Regions from separate parts of the Arthrobacter sp. 01T428 genome, predicted to be linked through region 1. Evidence: riboswitches for the same ligand, from Rfam matches in the RefSeq annotation. Region 1 holds a riboswitch; each other region holds the start of a gene.
The links. Region 1 has a riboswitch for cyclic di-AMP ahead of AC1DJB_RS14045 (hypothetical protein). Riboswitches for the same ligand answer to the same signal wherever they lie in the genome.
Positions count from the first base shown of each region.

Region 2: linked by a shared signal. The riboswitch ahead of AC1DJB_RS07430 (aggregation-promoting factor C-terminal-like domain-containing protein) and the one ahead of AC1DJB_RS14045 (hypothetical protein) in region 1 are both predicted to bind cyclic di-AMP.
Region 3: linked by a shared signal. The riboswitch ahead of AC1DJB_RS05565 (NlpC/P60 family protein) and the one ahead of AC1DJB_RS14045 (hypothetical protein) in region 1 are both predicted to bind cyclic di-AMP.

Region 1 is NZ_JBFTPW010000011.1:102,625-108,381, reverse strand. Features, by position in the region: gene AC1DJB_RS14060 (helix-turn-helix domain-containing protein) at 1-314, shown strand, start outside; gene AC1DJB_RS14055 (TetR/AcrR family transcriptional regulator) at 320-940, opposite strand; gene AC1DJB_RS14050 (flavin-containing monooxygenase) at 1,011-2,105, shown strand; cyclic di-AMP (ydaO/yuaA leader) riboswitch at 2,190-2,335, shown strand; gene AC1DJB_RS14045 (hypothetical protein) at 2,338-3,465, shown strand; gene AC1DJB_RS14040 (PucR family transcriptional regulator) at 3,624-4,838, opposite strand; gene ald (alanine dehydrogenase) at 5,059-5,757, shown strand, end outside.
Region 2 is NZ_JBFTPW010000004.1:157,082-162,838, forward strand. Features, by position in the region: gene AC1DJB_RS07420 (glycosyltransferase family 39 protein) at 1-1,395, opposite strand, end outside; gene AC1DJB_RS07425 (bifunctional glycosyltransferase family 2/GtrA family protein) at 1,392-2,762, opposite strand; gene AC1DJB_RS07430 (aggregation-promoting factor C-terminal-like domain-containing protein) at 2,923-3,660, opposite strand; cyclic di-AMP (ydaO/yuaA leader) riboswitch at 3,663-3,836, opposite strand; gene AC1DJB_RS07435 (sensor histidine kinase) at 4,001-5,479, opposite strand; gene AC1DJB_RS07440 (response regulator transcription factor) at 5,492-5,757, opposite strand, start outside.
Region 3 is NZ_JBFTPW010000003.1:51,055-56,811, reverse strand. Features, by position in the region: gene serC (phosphoserine transaminase) at 1-27, opposite strand, end outside; gene AC1DJB_RS05575 (iron-dependent transcriptional repressor DtxR) at 300-995, shown strand; cyclic di-AMP (ydaO/yuaA leader) riboswitch at 1,121-1,328, shown strand; gene AC1DJB_RS05570 (M23 family metallopeptidase) at 1,331-2,149, shown strand; cyclic di-AMP (ydaO/yuaA leader) riboswitch at 2,295-2,461, shown strand; gene AC1DJB_RS05565 (NlpC/P60 family protein) at 2,467-3,231, shown strand; gene AC1DJB_RS05560 (HNH endonuclease) at 3,481-3,981, shown strand; gene mobA (molybdenum cofactor guanylyltransferase) at 4,019-4,648, shown strand; gene AC1DJB_RS05550 (DUF6457 domain-containing protein) at 4,680-4,967, shown strand; gene AC1DJB_RS05545 (molybdopterin molybdotransferase MoeA) at 4,964-5,757, shown strand, end outside.

The DNA of each region.
Region 1 (5,757 bases):
ACGACATCACCGTCTTCGTGGATGGCACGGTCCACCGGCTGCCGGATGAGGCGAGGGACGCCGTCGTCGACCTCCTTGGCAGGCTGGGCCGAGGTGAAGCTGTGACGGTGAGCAGCGTCGAGGAAATGCTCACGACGTCGAGGGCGGCCGAACTCGCGGGAATCTCGCACACCTACCTGCGGAACATGACTGACCGTGGCGAAATCCCGGTGGAATACCGCGGCACGCATCGGCGCATCAGGCTCGCGGACATCATGACGTGGCTGGAAACCCAGAAGAAGACGGCCGCGGCGGAAGAGGAAAGCAACAAGTAGAAAAGCTACGCGAGGGCCGCCTTGAGCGCAGCGTGGACCCAATCCCGGTAGCGGTCCAATCCCCAGGCGAAGTCCAGCACGAGTGACCGGTAGGTGTCCGGATGACCCACCGACCAGATCACGGCAGCGGCTTGCTCGTCGCTCATGCCGGAGCTCAGTGCCCCGCGCCGCCTGAGCGCGGCCGCAGCTTCCGCATAGTTCCGTAGCCGGGTTTCGGCCCGGTCCCGCTCCACTTTTGCGGCTTCGGCGTCGACGGCGGAGGCCTGCCGCATGACGGTGAACAATTGGGTGCTCCGCGGATTCACCTCGGCAAACCAGTCGGCCAACAGCGCCAGGACCGCTCCGGCGTCGGCGGCTGCGGCAGTCCGCTCGCGCATGGTCTCCGGCACGGAACGGGGAGCATCCGGACCCGCCGCCGTCGCGTCGACCACGGCCGAGAGCAGCGCAGCCTTGTTGCCCACGGAGTTGTAGATGGTCTGGACGGCCACACCTGCTTGCTCGGCAACGGCCCCGATAGTGGTGGCCACATACCCTTTGCTCAGAAACAGCTGACGGGCGGCCTCCACCACGGCAGCTTTGGTTGCGACAGCTTGAGCTAAGCGCCTGTCATTGTGCCGGATTTCCACGAAAAAAGAATAGCATTCCAGTGACTGGAATGCTATTCTAATCACCTCGGACACCTCAGGAGGCTTCGCGATGGACAGCAATGAGGCAGTGAACACGGTAATTGTGGGCGCAGGGCAGGCGGGGCTCGCCACCGGATACCACCTGAAGAAACACCTGCAAGATTTCCTCATCCTGGACTCGCAGGCCCGCGTCGGCGACGTGTGGCGGAGCCGATGGGATTCCTTGCGCCTCTTCACCCCGGCGCAGCACGATTCCCTTCCCGGCCTGCCATTTCCAGCCGCCCGGGGGACCTTTCCCGGCAAAGACGCCATGGCCGAATACCTCGAGAATTACGCCACGAACTGGGAACTCCCGGTACGCCATGGCGCCCGCGTCGTCGGCATCGAGCGGGAGGACGGCCGGTTCCGGGTGCAGTCGAGCGCCGGGTCGATCCTGGCGAGAAACGTTGTTGTTGCCACGGGCCCGAATACACAGCCACGGGTCCCGGCGTTCGCCAGGGATCTCGATCCAGGCATCCACCAACTGCACGGAGCGGAATACTCCAACCCGGACTCAATTCCGCCCGGAGATGTCCTGGTGGTCGGCTCCGGCACCTCCGGCGTCGAAATCGCCCTGGAGCTCGCACCCACGCACCGCACCTACATCGCAGGAAACCCTCCGTTCCACATTCCGGGCCCCGTGACGCGATACGCCGGCGGGCTTTGGTGGCTCTTCATCCACAAGGTGCTGAACAGATCCACCCCTATCGGCCGCAAGGTCGCGCTCGGGTTCACCCAGCACGGCGCGCCACTGATCCGGACCTCAACGCGGGAGCTCGACGCCGCGGGAGTCACCCGCCTACCACGCCTGAAGGGCACGCGCGATGGCCAACCCCTGACCGATGAAGGCCACGCGATACCGGTGTCCACGGTCATCTGGGCTACTGGTTACCAACCGGACTTTGGCTGGATCCAAGGACTTCCCACGGATGGGGACGGCTGGCCGCTCACCCTCCGGGGCGCCGTAGAACAACTCCCAGGACTGTTCTTTGCGGGCATGCCCTTCCAATACGGGTTGACCTCCGGCCTCGTGGGCGGGGTCGGCCGCGACGCCGAACACGTCGCGGGACTCATCGCCGGCCAGGCCGGGCAAAAACGGGTCACCGCGCCCGTTATTCAAATGTGACTTTGCATGCCGGCTGTTGTAACGTCGAGGGGCGACCCAGTCCCCAACCGGGCCGCTTCCGGGTTGACGCCGAGCTCTGCCGCAACCCGGAATCCGCCAGACCCGCGGCAGAGACGGGGGACCCAGAGTCTCCGGGCCCACTTCAGGCCCTTGGGGTGAAGCCGCCACGCGCGGCCGGACGGCCTCGTCCGAACCCGACAGCTAACCTCGAAGGCGTTGAGAGGCAATCACCATGTCCCCAACCATGGATCAGCCTCGCCGTGCCCAAGTGGCGGGCGAGAGCACCAAACCAACCGGACGTCGTCGGGCCACAGACAGCGAACCGTTCATCGCTGCGCCGGCTTCCGAACCTTTGAGTTCGACGGCGGCACCCACCACCGCCGCAACCCCGACGACGGCGGCACCCACCACGCGCGCGGCCGCCCGGGCGGCCGAACGGAAGCGGGCCTCAGAAGCCAGCGAAACTGCGGCCATTCAAACAGTGCCTGCCGCGGCGACAGAACCTGCCACCGCGGCCATACCGGCTGTCGCTGCCGAGACCGCGGCTCCTGCGACAGCTGAGCCGGCCACTGCGGCCATACCGACGGTGTCTGCTGCGACCTTGGCTCGCGCGACAGCAGAGTCGGCCAAAACCGAGCACGCAGCCACAACGGCACTTCCCGCGGCAACCCGCGCCGGCGCCGGTCCGGCGACCCTTACCGGTTCCTCCTTCAGCCGTGAACCACACGCCGTCCTCAAGAAGGCCGCCGCCGTCCGGACGATGAGCAACCGAATGGCAGTGGTGACAGGTGCCCTAGGCATCTTGTTGGCCGCCGGCTCCCTGGGACAAGCCCTCGAGTTGCCCTTCTTCGGCCAGGAATCCCGTGCCCAGGACGCTGCCAGCGCAGACAGCCAGGACTCCACGCAATCCGGCGCTCCTTCCACGACGCCAAGCACCTCCCCCAGCGCTGCGGAATCACCTTCGGCAGCTACCCCGAGCGCCAAGTCCGGCCAGGCCGGGGACCCGGCGCAGCATTCGCCGCAAGGACCGGTAGCTGTCGAATCGTCGAGCGTCCCTGCACCGTCGATCTCCGTTCAGGTTCCTGCCCTCCCGTCAGCGCTGCCCCCAAGCCTCACCCCGGCGCCTGTTCCTTCCACCCCGGTTCCGGCCCAGCCTGCGCCGGCTCCCAGCCCCGGTCCGACCGGACCCGCTAGCCCAACCCCGACACCGGATCCGACGGATCCAGCGTCTCCGACTCCCGCACCCACAGGTTCTTGGAAGCCACGGACCCCGGCCAGCCCCACACCGACGCCACCGCCTACCCAACCGGGCGTCGATCTTGGGTCGATTCTGGACGCAGCAACCAAGGCACTGCAGTGAGGATGGGAGGGCATCGAGCATTTGCCGTCGAGTGGCACGGACGATGCTGCCGGAACACCTGGACGCAGATGATTCAGCACCGCCCGGACCGCTGGCGCTGCAGCCTTCAGTTGAGGCAGTTCAACAAGTAGGCCAGCGCGGTTTCCGGTACCTGCGCTTCAAATCCGCGGTCGGCCAGCCCAGCGGCGCGCCTTGAGCGTTGCGTGGAGTTCGAGCCGGGTGGCGCCATTCAGCGGATCCGCTCCGATAAGCTGGCGGACCCTGGCCAGTCGGTTGTAGATGCTGCTGCGGTGCAGGTGGAGCTTCGAGGCCACATCCTGAACGGAGCCGTCGCTGTCGTAAAGCAGTTCGAGCACGGGCAGCAGCTCGCCGTTGCGGTCGGCGTCCTCGATCTCCTGGAAGTGCACGGAACCCGAATCGTCCCACCCCCCGGGCGCCTGTAGCCGTTCGAACAACTGATAGATCCCGGCCGAGCGGCTGTCCACGAGCTCGCCGAGCGGAGGATCGACGGCGGCAGCCTGGGCCGCGAGCTTCGACTGCCGGTACGCCCGGCCCAGTTGGCGAATAGCCGCAAACGGCTCGCTGATGCCAAGAATGACGCGGTCCACTTTTCGGCCGGCGCGCTTGGCGAGTTCCAGCTGATAGTGGACCAGGACCTGGGCATGCTCTGCCCGTCCGCCCGTTTCGCGGAACAACAGGACCGAGTGCGTCTCAGTCCCGGCGCTGAAAAGCACGGAATCGACCCCGATAGTGGCCTGCAGTGCGGCGGAACGGTGTGTCAGGGTCGCCGCGATCGGATCAGAGACACCGCCACTGTCCGCAGCATCGAGCACGGTAACCAGCTGCCACGGTCCCCTGCCTTGGATCTCCTTCCATCCCGCCACGGCCGCCACCGCGTTGGACTCGCCTTGGCATGCAGCGAGGAATTCCTGCTCACGGCGGCGCCGGAACTCCGATTCCGCCGTATTGGAATCGAGCAGCAACCCCGCGAGGAGGTCCAACTCGTCCCGGACACCAGGCAATTCGGCGAGTATCGCCGTCGCGGTCTGCTCGTCAAGGTCCTGCTGGACCCAGAGGTATCCCACACGGAATCCGCGCACCAGCAACGGGACGCAAACCCGCCCGACCATCCCGAGTTCTTCATTGGCGGGTACGACGACGGGACGCACCGCGGTTGCGATGCCGTGCGAGAGCTGCCAGGCGCTGACGTCCACCGGGACACGCTTGCTCAGGAGGAAATTCACGCGCACACGGTCGGCGTGGGACTGGTTGGAACTGTAGGCGAGCAGCACGCCGTCAAGGTCTTCCAAGGAGAGGCCACGGCCCAACTTGAGTGCTACGTCCTCGACGATTTTCTCCACGTCTTGCTGCATGGAGAAAACACTACTTTGCCCCACGAACATCAGGCGACACCTGACGCCCTCAATATCGACAAATGTCGAGTCGAGGGCGGCAAAAACCGCGGAATTCCGGGGAAGTCGGCAACCGTGACGATCGCCTTTCCTGTCGGCTGGCTCACAGCGGATTTATTCTGGAAGCACAGTCCCCCGCAGAGAAAAAGGCCGTTGAAGCCTTTCGAAGATGGAGCCCAAAATGATCATCGGTGTCCCCAAAGAGATCAAGAACAACGAATTCCGCGTTGCCATCACGGCCGCGGGCGTTCACGAGTTCCGCACCCACGGCCACACCGTTCTGGTGGAACGGGGCGCAGGCCTGGGCTCCGGTATCACGGACGAGGAATACTCGGTTGCCGGCGCTGAGATCGTGGCCGAGGCCGACGACGTCTGGGCACGCGCTGACATGGTCATGAAGGTCAAGGAACCGATCAAGGCCGAGTACCACCGCTTCCGCAAGGGCCTGATCCTCTTCACCTACCTGCACTTGGCCGCCGAGGCCGAGCTGACCCAGGAACTCATCAACTCCGGCGTCACGGCCATCGCCTACGAAACCGTCCAGGACGGCCGCGCGCTGCCTCTGTTGGCACCCATGTCCGAGGTTGCCGGCCGCCTGTCGGTCGTCGTCGGCGCTTCCTCCCTCATGGCTCCGGCCGGTGGCAAGGGTGTGCTGCTGGGCGGCGTACCCGGCGTCCGCCCGGCCAAGGTTGTTGTCCTCGGCGCCGGTGTTGCCGGTACCAACGCCGCCGCCATGGCCTTGGGCCTGGGCGCCGACGTCACCATCCTGGACATCAACATCAACCGCCTCCGCGAACTGGACGCCCTCTACCAGGGCCGCCTGAAGACGGTCGCCTCCAACGCATACGAGATCGAGAAGTCCGTGGTCGACGCCGACCTC
Region 2 (5,757 bases), on a different contig from region 1:
AACCGCGGACCAGGCCGAACTACCGAGGATGACCACGGCCAGGACGATCCTGGCCGGCCAATATCCACGGCCACGCCACAGCTCAACGCTGCCAATGCCTACCAAGGCTGCAATTGCCGGTGCGAGCGCTACCGCGTAGTAGGGGTGGACAATGCCGCTCATGAAGCTGAAGACGCCCGCCGTCACCAGAAGCCAGCCACCCCACAGGATGAGCGCGGCACGGGTGCGGGAAGCCCGCGCTTCCCGGCGGGTGAACCATAGGCCGGCTGCCAGCAGAATCAGTGCAGCAGGGAGAAGCCAGGAGACCTCAGCGCCGAAGCTCGTGCCAAACATGCGGGTGATCCCGGCAGCGCCACCGAATCCGGCGTTGCCGCCGCCACCGCCGCCGCCGCCGAAGGCGCCGAGGCCACCGAGATTGCCTCCAGCAGGGGCGCCCGCTCCGCCGCCGCCGGGCGTGCCTTCGCCCGAACCCGTGATGCGGGACAGCCCGTTGTAGCCAAAGGTCAGCTCGAGGAAGCTGTTGGTTTGCGAACCCGCCATGTAAGGCCGTGCCGATGCCGGGGTCAGCTGGAAGAGGGCGACATAACTGCCGGCTACTACTGCGATTCCGGCCAGCGCGCCGAGCAGGTGCAGCAGCCTCCGCCGCAACGGGGTCGGGGCGGCCCAGAGGTACGCGAGTCCCAGGCCTGGAACAATCAGGAAACCCTGCAGCATCTTGCTCAGGAACGCGAGGCCCACTACAGCGCCGGCAGCGGCGAGCCACTTCCAGCCCGCCCGTTCGATGGCGCGGGTAGTGAAGTAGGCCGCCAGGACCAGGCAGAGAGTCAGCATGGCGTCGGGATTGTTGAAGCGGAACATGAGCGCGGCCACCGGGGTCAGTGCCAATGCCCCACCGGCCAACAAGCCAGCGCCTGGTCCGGAAACCCGCTTGACCGTCAAGTAAAGGAATCCAACGGCGGCCACGCCCATCAGCGCCTCGGGAACCAGCATGCTCAGGGGAGAGAAGCCGAAGATCCGGCCCGCCAAAGCAGGGATCCACAAGGAGGCCGGAGGCTTGTCCACGGTGATGGCGTTGCCGGCGTCGAGTGATCCGAACAGGAACGCCGTCCAGTCCTTGGTGCCGGCTTGAATGGCCGCTGTGTAGAAGGAGTTTCCGTAGCCGGTGGCCGCGAGGTTCCAGAGATACAGGAACGCGGTGGCTACGAGGAGCCCGGCGGCGGACGGCCGTACCCAACGGGGCTGCCGGCCAAAGGCGTATCGGGTCCAGCGGGGCGTGGCGTCCGGGGTTGATGGGCCTGCCGAGTGGCGCGGTGCGTCGGCAATCCCGACGGCGGGGCCGGCGTCAGCATTTCCGGCGGCGGGTCCTGTGCTTGCGGGAGTGATCGTGGAGGTCATGATGCTGCCGTTTCTGTGCGCGTTTTGGCTTGTGTCGTGGGTTCAGCCGACGGCGCCGCAGGCTGCCGGAAGACCCAAAGGCGGAACAACAGGAAGCGGACTGCCGTCGCGGCGAGGTTCGCTGCGACCACGGTGAGGAGCTCGCCCCAGCGGTCCGGCGTCGTCGTACTGTGCACCAAGGCGAGTGCCCCGGAGGTGAGTGCGAGGCCGATCCCGAAGACGATCAACCCCTCGAAGTGGTGCCGAACGGGATTGCCGCCCTGGATGCCGAAGGTGAAGCGACGGTTGGCGCCGGTGTTGGCGATGGCCGTAACGAGCAGCGCCAGGAAGTTCGCCAGCTGCGGGTCCATGAAGCCTCGGCAGAACAGGAAGATGAGCACATAGGCGAGGGTGGACGCAGCCCCAATCGCGGCGAACCGGACCAATTGCCCGAATAGGCTGCTGCGCGGGCTCTGCTCGGCAGTGCGGGACGACGCCGGGAGAGGCCCGCGTGCAAGTGCCGCCCGCAGTTCCGGAATCGGGATGCGTCCCGAGACGAGATCCCGGGTAAGCCGGACCATGCCGCGGATGTCGGCGAGGGCGGTCCGCACCACGTCGACGCTGGAATTGGGATCGTCGATCCAGTCGACGGGAACTTCGTGGACCCGGAGCCCGCAGCGTTCGGCGAGGACCAGGAGTTCGGTGTCGAAGAACCACGAGTTATCCATGGTGTGCGGGAGGATCTGCTGGGCGACGTCTGCCCGGATCGCTTTGAAGCCGCATTGGGCATCGCTGAAGCGGGCACCCATGAACGAGTGCAGCATCAAGTTGTAGCTGCGCGAAATGAACTCGCGTTTGGGGCCGCGGACGACCCGCGAGTTACGGGTCAGTCGGGTGCCGATGGCGAGGTCCGAATGGCCGGAGATCAGCGGCGCCAAAAGGGGCGCCAGTGCGGCGAGGTCAGTGGAAAGGTCAACGTCCATGTAAGCCAGAACGGGCGACGGCGATGCAAGCCACACCTTGCGAAGGGCGTTGCCGCGTCCCTTCTCGTCAAGGTGGACAACCGCGAGCTCAGGCAGTTCCCGGGCTACGCGCTCCGCGATTTTCAACGTGCCGTCCGTGCTCGCGTTGTCCGCCACGGTGATGCGGAAGCCATGCGGGAAGGATTCGCGCAAGTGGCCGTGAAGCCTGCGCAGGCACTCTTCGAGATCGCGTTCCTCGTTGAAGACGGGGATGGTGACGTCGAGGACGGGGATGGCGGTGTGGGTGTCCACGGGGGCGCGCCGCCCCGTGCCGCGCTGGATGGGAGTGCTGGGTTGGATGGGAAGGCCCGGCGGCACCACCGCGGGGTCCTTCAGGGTTCCGGAGGTGGATTCGATGAGCGTCATGTATCCAGAGTGCCGTTGCCGAATATGAAGGCTTTAGGCGGAACCTGTGACGTGGCTGTGGATGTGTGACCAGCGTGGCGCATCACTTGCCTGGCCAAGAAACGGAGAGGCCCGCCCCGGAAGGGACGGACCTCGACGTACTTTGTGGTTGGCTCTTGGCTTAGTACCAGTTGTGGGCCAAGTGGAAGGACCATGCCGCGGACGGCGATCCGTAGCGTTCCTTGATGTAGTTCAGGCCCCAGCGGATTTGCGTCTGGTAGTTGGTCTGCCAGTCGGCGCCTTCGGACGCCATCTTTTCGGCCGGCAGCGACTGCCCAATGCCGTAAGCGCCACTGGAGGCGTTGGTGGCAGTGGTGCGCCAATCCGATTCCTTGTTCCACAAGGTGATCAGGGCCGACATTTCGCCCTGGCCCCAACCGTAGGAGGGAAGGATGCTTGCGGCGTAGGCCTGGGCGCCGGAGGGATCATCGACGGCGACTGGTGCAGCCGGTGCCGCTGGAGCAGGGGGTGCAGCGGGTACGGCCGGTGCGGCAGCCTGGGGCGCGACGGCGGCTGGAGCGGGCGCGGCCGCCTGGCTTGGCGTCGACGCAGCGCTCGGCTTGGGGCTCGCGCTTGCGCTCGCCGACGGCGTGGCGGTGGCCGAAGGCGTGGCTGAGTGATCCACCGTGCGGGATTCGGACGTGCGGCTCATGTCCTGGGCGTTGATGGCTTGTCCGGCGGCCTGGGTGGCAGCGCCTGCGCCTAGGAACACGGCAACGACGCCGGCAACAACTGCCATGCGCTGGCCGGTGCCGAGGTTCGAGGCGGCTCGCCTCAGCGTGGAACGTGACTTGTTTCTCCGGGCAGGTTCGCCGCGGTGGCGCGCAACAGGGCGCGACTGATCCTTGGAATCAGACATGGTGATTGCCTCTCGACGCCTGCGGAGTTAGCTGTCGGATTCGGATGAGGTCATCCGGCCGTGGCCACAGCGGAACGTGGCGGCACGGCTTCACCCCTAGGGCTGGCTCAACATGAGCGCTTGCCCGGAGACCTGGGTCCCCCGTCTCTGCCTGGACTGTTGGGCACCGGGGAGTGGCAGAGCTCGGCGCCTACCCGGCGGTGGCCGGAATGATCCAGCGCACCTATTCGACGGTACAGGAGGATCCAGCTTAAGTCACATTTAGGTAACGGAGATCACGACGCCGGTGCGTCGACTTGCGCGCGCCGGGCACCGGCGTCGTACTCTTCTGGTTCGCCCGTCAGGCCGGGGCAGTCCTGAGCGCCGGGAGCCGCACCGCGAACTCCGTCCGGCCAGGCCGCGACGCCACTTCGACCGTGCCGCCGTGCGCCTGAACGATGGATTCCACAATGGACAAGCCGAGGCCGGAGGTGCCCTCGGAGCCGGACCGGGCGGCGTCGGCACGGGCAAAGCGGGAGAAGATCCTGCCCTGGAATTCAGGCGGGATGCCCGGGCCGTTGTCGGTCACGGTCACCACGGCGCTGCCATCGGCGGAGCGCATCACGCCCGTGACCACGGTGGTTCCCGCCTCGGTGTGCTTGCGGGCGTTGGAGAGCAGATTCGCCAAAACCTGGTGGAGTTGGGTGGTGTCGCCGCGGACCGTGAGGGGCTCATCCGGGAGCTTGAGCTGCCAGATGTGCTCGGGGGCCATGACTTTCTCGTCGCTGACGGTCTCGATCACCAACTGCGTGAGGTCCACATCGGTGAATTCCGGGGCCTTCCCTTCGTCCAACCGGGCCAAGAGAAGGAGGTCCTCCACGAGGGTGGTCATGCGTTCGGACTGGCTCTGCACCCGGCCCAGCGACTTGCGCCCGTCTTCGGTGAACGTCTCGGTCATGCGCAAGAGTTCGGTGTAGCCGCGGATGGCGGTCAGCGGAGTGCGTAGTTCGTGCGACGCATCCGCGACGAACTGGCGCACCTTGGTTTCGCTTTGCTGGCGGGCCTCGAGGGCGCTCGAGACGTTGTCCAGCATCAGGTTCAAAGCATGGCCGACGCTTCCCACTTCGGTGCTCGGATGGGCCGCCGACGCCGGAACACGCACCGCGAGGGCCACTTCACCGGCGTCGAGCGGAAGTTTCGACACCTTGGTGGCGACGTCGGAGAGTTGCTCCAAAGGCCGCATGGTACGGCGGATCAGCACGGTTCCGGCCAGCCCGATCAGGACCAGTCCGCCCAAGGAGACCAGCACCATGGTCCAGACGAGGGAGGCCTCGGTGTCCTCTTTCGAGGCGAGAGGGAGACCTGTGATGACAACATCGCCGTATGGAGTTTCGGTGGCCACCAGCCGGTAGCCGCCAGTGGACAGCGTGCGATCAACCGGGCGGCCATCGGACGGGAGCGCCGACAGGATTCGGGCGTCGCTGGGCGACAACGGCGCACGTGTGGCATCGGAGGACAAGAAGCCGGCATCGCTGCTCACCTGGCCTGCAAGGATGCGTGCATTGAGCGTGCCGATGCTCTGGCCGCGGGGGTCCAGCGGGTCCGGACGGCCGCCAGGGTTGCCTTGCGGCGGGCGGCCGTGGGAGGCCTGCATCAATTGCTGATCGAGCTGCTTCGTGAGGAACACATCCATGGAGGCATAGCTGACCACCCCGACTGCACCGCAGATGGCCACAAGGAGTGCCATGGAGAGAAGGATCAAGCGCGTGCGCAAGTGCCAGGTTGAAGGATTGAACCAGCTATGGTCGGTCTGGCGGGGGATACCCGAGAGTGCGGACATTCGGCGCCCCGGCTATTCGGCAGGCTTGATGACGTAGCCTGCTCCGCGCACCGTGTGGATCATGGGCGGGTGGTTGGCCTCGATCTTCTTGCGCAGGTATGAGATGTAAAGCTCCACGATGTTGGCTTGGCCGCCGAAATCGTAGTCCCACACGCGGTCCAGGATCTGGGCCTTGCTGACCACGCGCTTGGGGTTCTCCATGAGGTAGCGCAGGAGCTCGAACTGGGTCGCCGTGAGCGGGATGTCCTCGCCGCCGCGGGTAACTTCACGCGTGTCGA
Region 3 (5,757 bases), on a different contig from region 1:
GGGGATGGTGATGCTGTTGTCGCTCACGGGATGCTCCAATGGTGAAGTAGCGGCCTAGATGGGTCGTGGCAGGTGGCAAGCTGCCCCTTCGACTCCCCAATTCTGCCTGACACCGCAGGCGGGGGCAGAACCGAAGGTGTCATAGTCCGCCACGTGGAAACCCATCGTTCCGCCGGCTCAGGAGAGGACGGCGGACCGGGCGGTGGACAAGCGCCGGAATTATCCGGAGTAATTCCAAATAAGCTAAGCTTGGAGCTGGCGAAAATACGCAAGATACTGCGCTCGAGGAGCTGAGCTGGATGACGGATCTGATCGATACCACTGAGATGTATCTTCGGACCATTTTGGAGCTTGAAGAAGAGAACATCGTGGCTCTTCGCGCCCGCATCGCCGAGCGCTTGCGGCACTCCGGCCCCACCGTTTCCCAGACGATCGGGCGGATGGAGCGCGACGGCCTGGTGATTGTGTCCAACGACCGGCACCTTGAGCTGACTGAAACGGGCCGGAAACGCGCCACCGAGGTCATGCGCAAGCACCGGCTCGCCGAACGGCTCCTGGCAGATGTCATTGGACTGGACTGGGCCTACGTGCACGATGAAGCGTGCCGTTGGGAGCATGTCATGAGTGAGCGCGTGGAACGACGGCTCTATGAATTGCTGGACCACCCCACGGAATCGCCCTATGGCAACCCCATTCCCGGACTCGAAGCGCTGGGTGGAGCCGCGTCCCACGCCTTTACGGATGGCGTGGTCAACCTTCTTGACGCGATGAACGAATATTCACCTGAAAACCGGGTCACCGTCAGCCGGCTGGCTGAACCGATCCAGGTGGAACCGGAACTTCTGGTCCAGCTGGACGAGGGCGGAATCCGCCCGGGCGCCAGGGTGTCCCTGGAGCGCGTGGGGGAGTACATCTCCGTTCGCGTGCCTAATATCGAGGGCGCGCTGGAGCTGCCGCCTGAGGTTGCCTCGCACGTGTTTGTCACGGTCGCCTAGCCGGCCCGGCGGGGTCGCCCGCAAAGATAACGAAATTATTACCGTGGGGCTTAATCCCCTATAGTTAAATACTGGCGCCGATACCAAAGCGTTACCTGATCCGAAGCCGAGTTCTGCCAGCGGATCAGGTGGATTAGTCCATTCACTGGCAGAAACGGAGGAACCACCATCGGCTGTCGAAAGACGGCCTTGGGGTGAAGTCCGTAGCGGAAGTGCAAACAACGCAAGGCCCCTCCGGGTACCTTGCGTTTCGTGCCCTTCGCGCGGACCGGGTCCACGATCTCTCTGGCCCGAATCCGACAGCTAACTTCGCAGGCTTGCCAGAGAGGAAAACCTTGACCACGCAGAACACCAGGGGCCGCAGGCGCGCGTCCGGTCCTACTGCTGAGCTGCGGGGCACAAGCGCCGTCGAGCACGAGCGGCCGCGCGATCCCCATCGCGAACTTCGCCGCCGCAAGGGTCCTTTGCGGCAGATGGCCGAATTCGCCGCCGCGAGCGGAGCGGGACAGAAGGCCGGAGTGGCCCTCGCCACGACGGGCCTCATCCTGACAGTCGCTATGCCGGGCACCGGCGCCATGACGGCCACGGCGGATTCAAGCCAGGCCGCCTCGGCTGTGGGCACCCAGCCCGAGATTCCTGCCGCGGCAAGCGCCACGATCGACTTCAGCCGTGCCGCAGTGTCAACCACTGCGGATCCGGACAGCAAGCTCAAGCAGCTCTTGAGCGCACAGTCCGTCGGCACCATCAAGACCTCGTCCTCCAAGGGCACCCTGGGGGCGCCCCTGGACACCCTGACCACGGCCTCGCCTTTCGGCTACCGCGTGAATCCCATCACGGGCGGTTTGGGGGAGTTCCACCGCGGCCAGGACTTCGTGGCCCAGTGCGGCACCCAGGTCCATGCTGCCGCGGCCGGCAAGGTCACCTTCGCCGGCTGGCATCCGTATGGCGGCGGAAACCGCATTGTGGTGGACCATGGCAACGGCCTGGAAACCACGTACAACCATTTGTCGTCGTTCAACGTCCAGGTGGGCCAAACGGTTGGCCGAGGCGATGTCATCGCATTGAGCGGCACTACGGGCGCCTCCACGGGCTGCCACCTCCACTTTGAAGTCATGGTCAACGGCGACGTCGTTGACCCCCTGGGCTGGCTGTAGCCAATCCGATGGAAGTCTCTCGCATGCTTGTCACGCTCCGTGACCTGAATGTGACATTCAGCCAAAACTCATGTACCGTCTAACTCGCATCAACTTTTAGAGAGTTGATGCACTCGGGTGGATTGCCTAGCTCTGCCACTGCCCGAGGTTCCGTTCGCAAAACATCGTCTGGCAGAGGCGGGGGACCCACTTTTGGTCATCTTCACCGATGGCCTTGGGGTTAAGTCGCACGACTTCCGAGAGGGAGGAGTGTGGCCGGATGACTCCCATCCGAATCCGACAGCTTACCTCGCGGGCATAGGGAGAGGCCTCTTAACGTGTCTTCACGCTCTACTGTTGCGCGCCACCGTGCCGCGGTCACCAAGACCAACTCGCTTGCCGTTATCGCTAAGACTGTCGGCAGCAACGCCGGTGGCGTAGGCCGTCAGGCAGCCGTTATCGCAGCTGCTTCCGGTCTGGTGCTCACTAGCGGTATCGCAGCCAACGCTGCAGAAACCAACGTTCCCCGCGAGTCCACTTCGACCTCCGCCCTGGAAGTCCAGTCCATCGCCCAAGCCAGCATTTCGGCCGACTCCTCCGTCGCCATCAAGTACGAACGCCCGGTGGTTTCCACCGAAGCTGCTCCGGTTGTCGCAGCTCCGGTTGCCACCCAGGAAGCCGCTCCGGCTTCGCAGGCTGCCACGGGTGCCGCTACCGGCTCCTCGACGCTTTCTGTGACCGCTGCTGTTTCGCCCGCCACGAAGGTTGCCAGCGGCAAGGGCGCAGCGATTGCTGCCGCAGCTTACGCTCAGCTTGGCGTTGCCCAGGACTGCACTGCCCTGGCCTCGAACTCCCTGGCCGCTGTTGGCATCAACTTCCACGGCTGGCCGGCAGACTACCTCTCCCTTGGCCGTACGGTCAGCGCTGCTGAAGCGCAGCCGGGAGACCTGGTCTACTACCAGAACGGTGGCATGGGCATGGCCCACATCGCTGTTTACGTCGGCAACGGCATGGCAGTCCACGGCGGCTGGAACGGTGGCACCACCGCCCTTTACAGCGTCAATGTCGGCTCCGGCCCCGTCTTCATCCGCGTTGGTGGCTAAATAGCCCCGGTTACATAGCTTCACTGGAACATCCCCGCTGGTCCGCCGGTGGGGATGTCCTGTTTTAACGAGCGTGCGCTTACGTGTCCGGCACATGAACTTTGACCGACACTGCGCTGGAACCGCCGCATGGATTCGTTGATCTGGCCTTCTGGTGTTTACTCTTAGGTTGTCGATCCACAGCCCGTACATGCAGAGGGCAGCCGGCCCTCGCGCCCCTGACGGGTGCGGCCGTGAAGAGGTACGTGCATGCGCACACTCGTTCTGAATGCTGGATATGAACCGCTGGCGGTAGTAACCTTCCGCCGGGCGCTGGTCCTTGTGCTCACCGGAAAAGCGAGCGTAGTGGCCGAAGGCGACGAGCCTGTCGTCGGGCCACAAGAGATTCTCGGACGTCCTTCCGTGATTCTGCTCAATCGCTACATCCGGCCAAGGTACAACACCATCACGGCGGTCACACGCCGCGGCGTCTTGCGCCGTGACGGTCACCGTTGCGCCTACTGCGGGAAAGCAGCGCACACCATTGACCACGTCCACCCCAAATCCAGGGGCGGCGCGGATTCCTGGGAAAACCTGGTGGCAGCGTGCTTGCGCTGCAACAACGCCAAGAGTGACCACACCCCAGCCGAGATGGGCTGGAAACTGAGGTTCACTCCGGCGGCGCCCACCGGGACTATCTGGCAAATCAAGGAGCTTGAGAAACCTGCGCCCGCATGGGATCCCTTCCTCCTGCCCGAGTCGGCGGCCTGAACCGGAATTGAGCCCGCTTCCCGGGTAATCTGGGCGGGTGGACTTTGATGCGGTGATATTGGCGGGTGGCAAGTCCTCCCGCCTCGGCGGCGTGCCCAAAGCCCAGTTGAGATACGACGGCGCCACACTCCTTGAGCGCGCCGTGGCGGCCGCACGCGGTGCGGGAAGCGTCGTCGTCGTCGGCCCGGATCCCGGCACTCTGCCGGACGGCACATTGACCGCGCGGGAGGAGCCGCCCTTCGCCGGACCCGCAGCCGCGATCGCCGCCGGACTCCTCGCCCTGGGGCACGGAGGCGAAACGCAAGACGGCGAGGAGCCGTCCACGAAGCACGCGCCCTGGGTTCTCGTCCTGGCCTGCGATATGCCCCTGGCCGCCGCCGCGGTTCCGGTCCTGCTCCGGGAAGTTGCAGGCCACCAGGACACGGACGGGGCCATGTCCGTATCCGGCGACGGTAGGAAGCAGCCGCTGCTCGGGATCTACCGCGTATCTGCTTTGCAGCGCGAAGTGCAAGCTGCCGGAGAAGAACGTGGCCTGGTCAACGCCGCGGTTTTCCGCCTGCTTGCTAGGCTTGATCTGCAGGCCGTGCCTGTCCCCGCAGGGTCCACCGATGACGTGGATACCTGGGATGACGCCGCGGCGCTTGGAGTGGACGGCGACCTGCCGTGACAACAGCTGTACCGGACAGTGGAGGCGGATCGTGAAGAGCCAGGAAGAAACGCTCGAGGAATGGTGCAGGAGCCTGCTGCAAGCGTATGAGTTGGACGACGTCGAGATCGACATCAACGAGATCCTGTCCCTGGCGGGCGTTGCAGCCCATTCGGTGGTCCGGCCGGCGGCTCCTTTGACAACCTTCATTGCGGGCTTTGCGGCCGGGCTTGCCTCGGGCTCGGGACAAGCCACTCAATCTGCGTCGATGGATGCAGCCCTGGGCCTGGCACGCACGCTCGCGAAGGACTATACGAACCCCGGAACCGACGCCGGATGACGGAAGCCCCCGGGCATGTCCCGCATGCCGACCACTTGTGGGCCGAGGCGCGGCAACTTGCCTTCGATAGCGCCACGCCCATTCCCGCCGCACCCGTTGCCCTGAAGGACGCCATCGGCAGGACCCTGGCCTCGGATGTCCACGCCTTGCAGGACCTGCCGCACTACGCGTCCTCCGCGATGGATGGCTGGGCAGTCAACGGCAGCGGTCCATGGATCCTCGCCGAACCCGGCCATCGGCTGGCACCGCACCAAGCCAGCCCGATCGCCACGGGTGGCCTGATCCCGCCCGGGGCCAAGGCCGTTCTGCGGAGGGAGAGCGGGGTCCTGACCACGGACGAAGACGGCTTACCACTGCTCGCGCTCGGCGGGAACGCGAAGCCCGGCGAACCGCGCAACGGGCAACACATCCGCGACGCGGGAGAAGAAGCCGCGGCGGGCGAGCTGCTGATCAAATCAGGCGTCGTCCTGAACCCGGCCCATCTCGCCCTGGCCGCCCTGGCCGGACGTGATGAACTGGACGTCCTGGGCAAGCCCCTCGTGAAAATGGTGCTGACCGGCGCCGAGGTGGTGACCGCGGGTGTCCCGGCCCCCGGGCGCGTGAGGGATACTTTCGGTCCCCAGCTTGGCGCCGTCGTCGAGCTCCTTGGCGGCATTCGCGGCGAGCAAATCAAGGTGGGCGACTCCTATGACGAATGGCTCTCGGCCCTTGAGGAAGGTGAGCTGTCGCCGGACGCGCCACCCGCCGACGTCGTCATCACCACCGGGGGTACCGGCCGTTCGGGGACGGA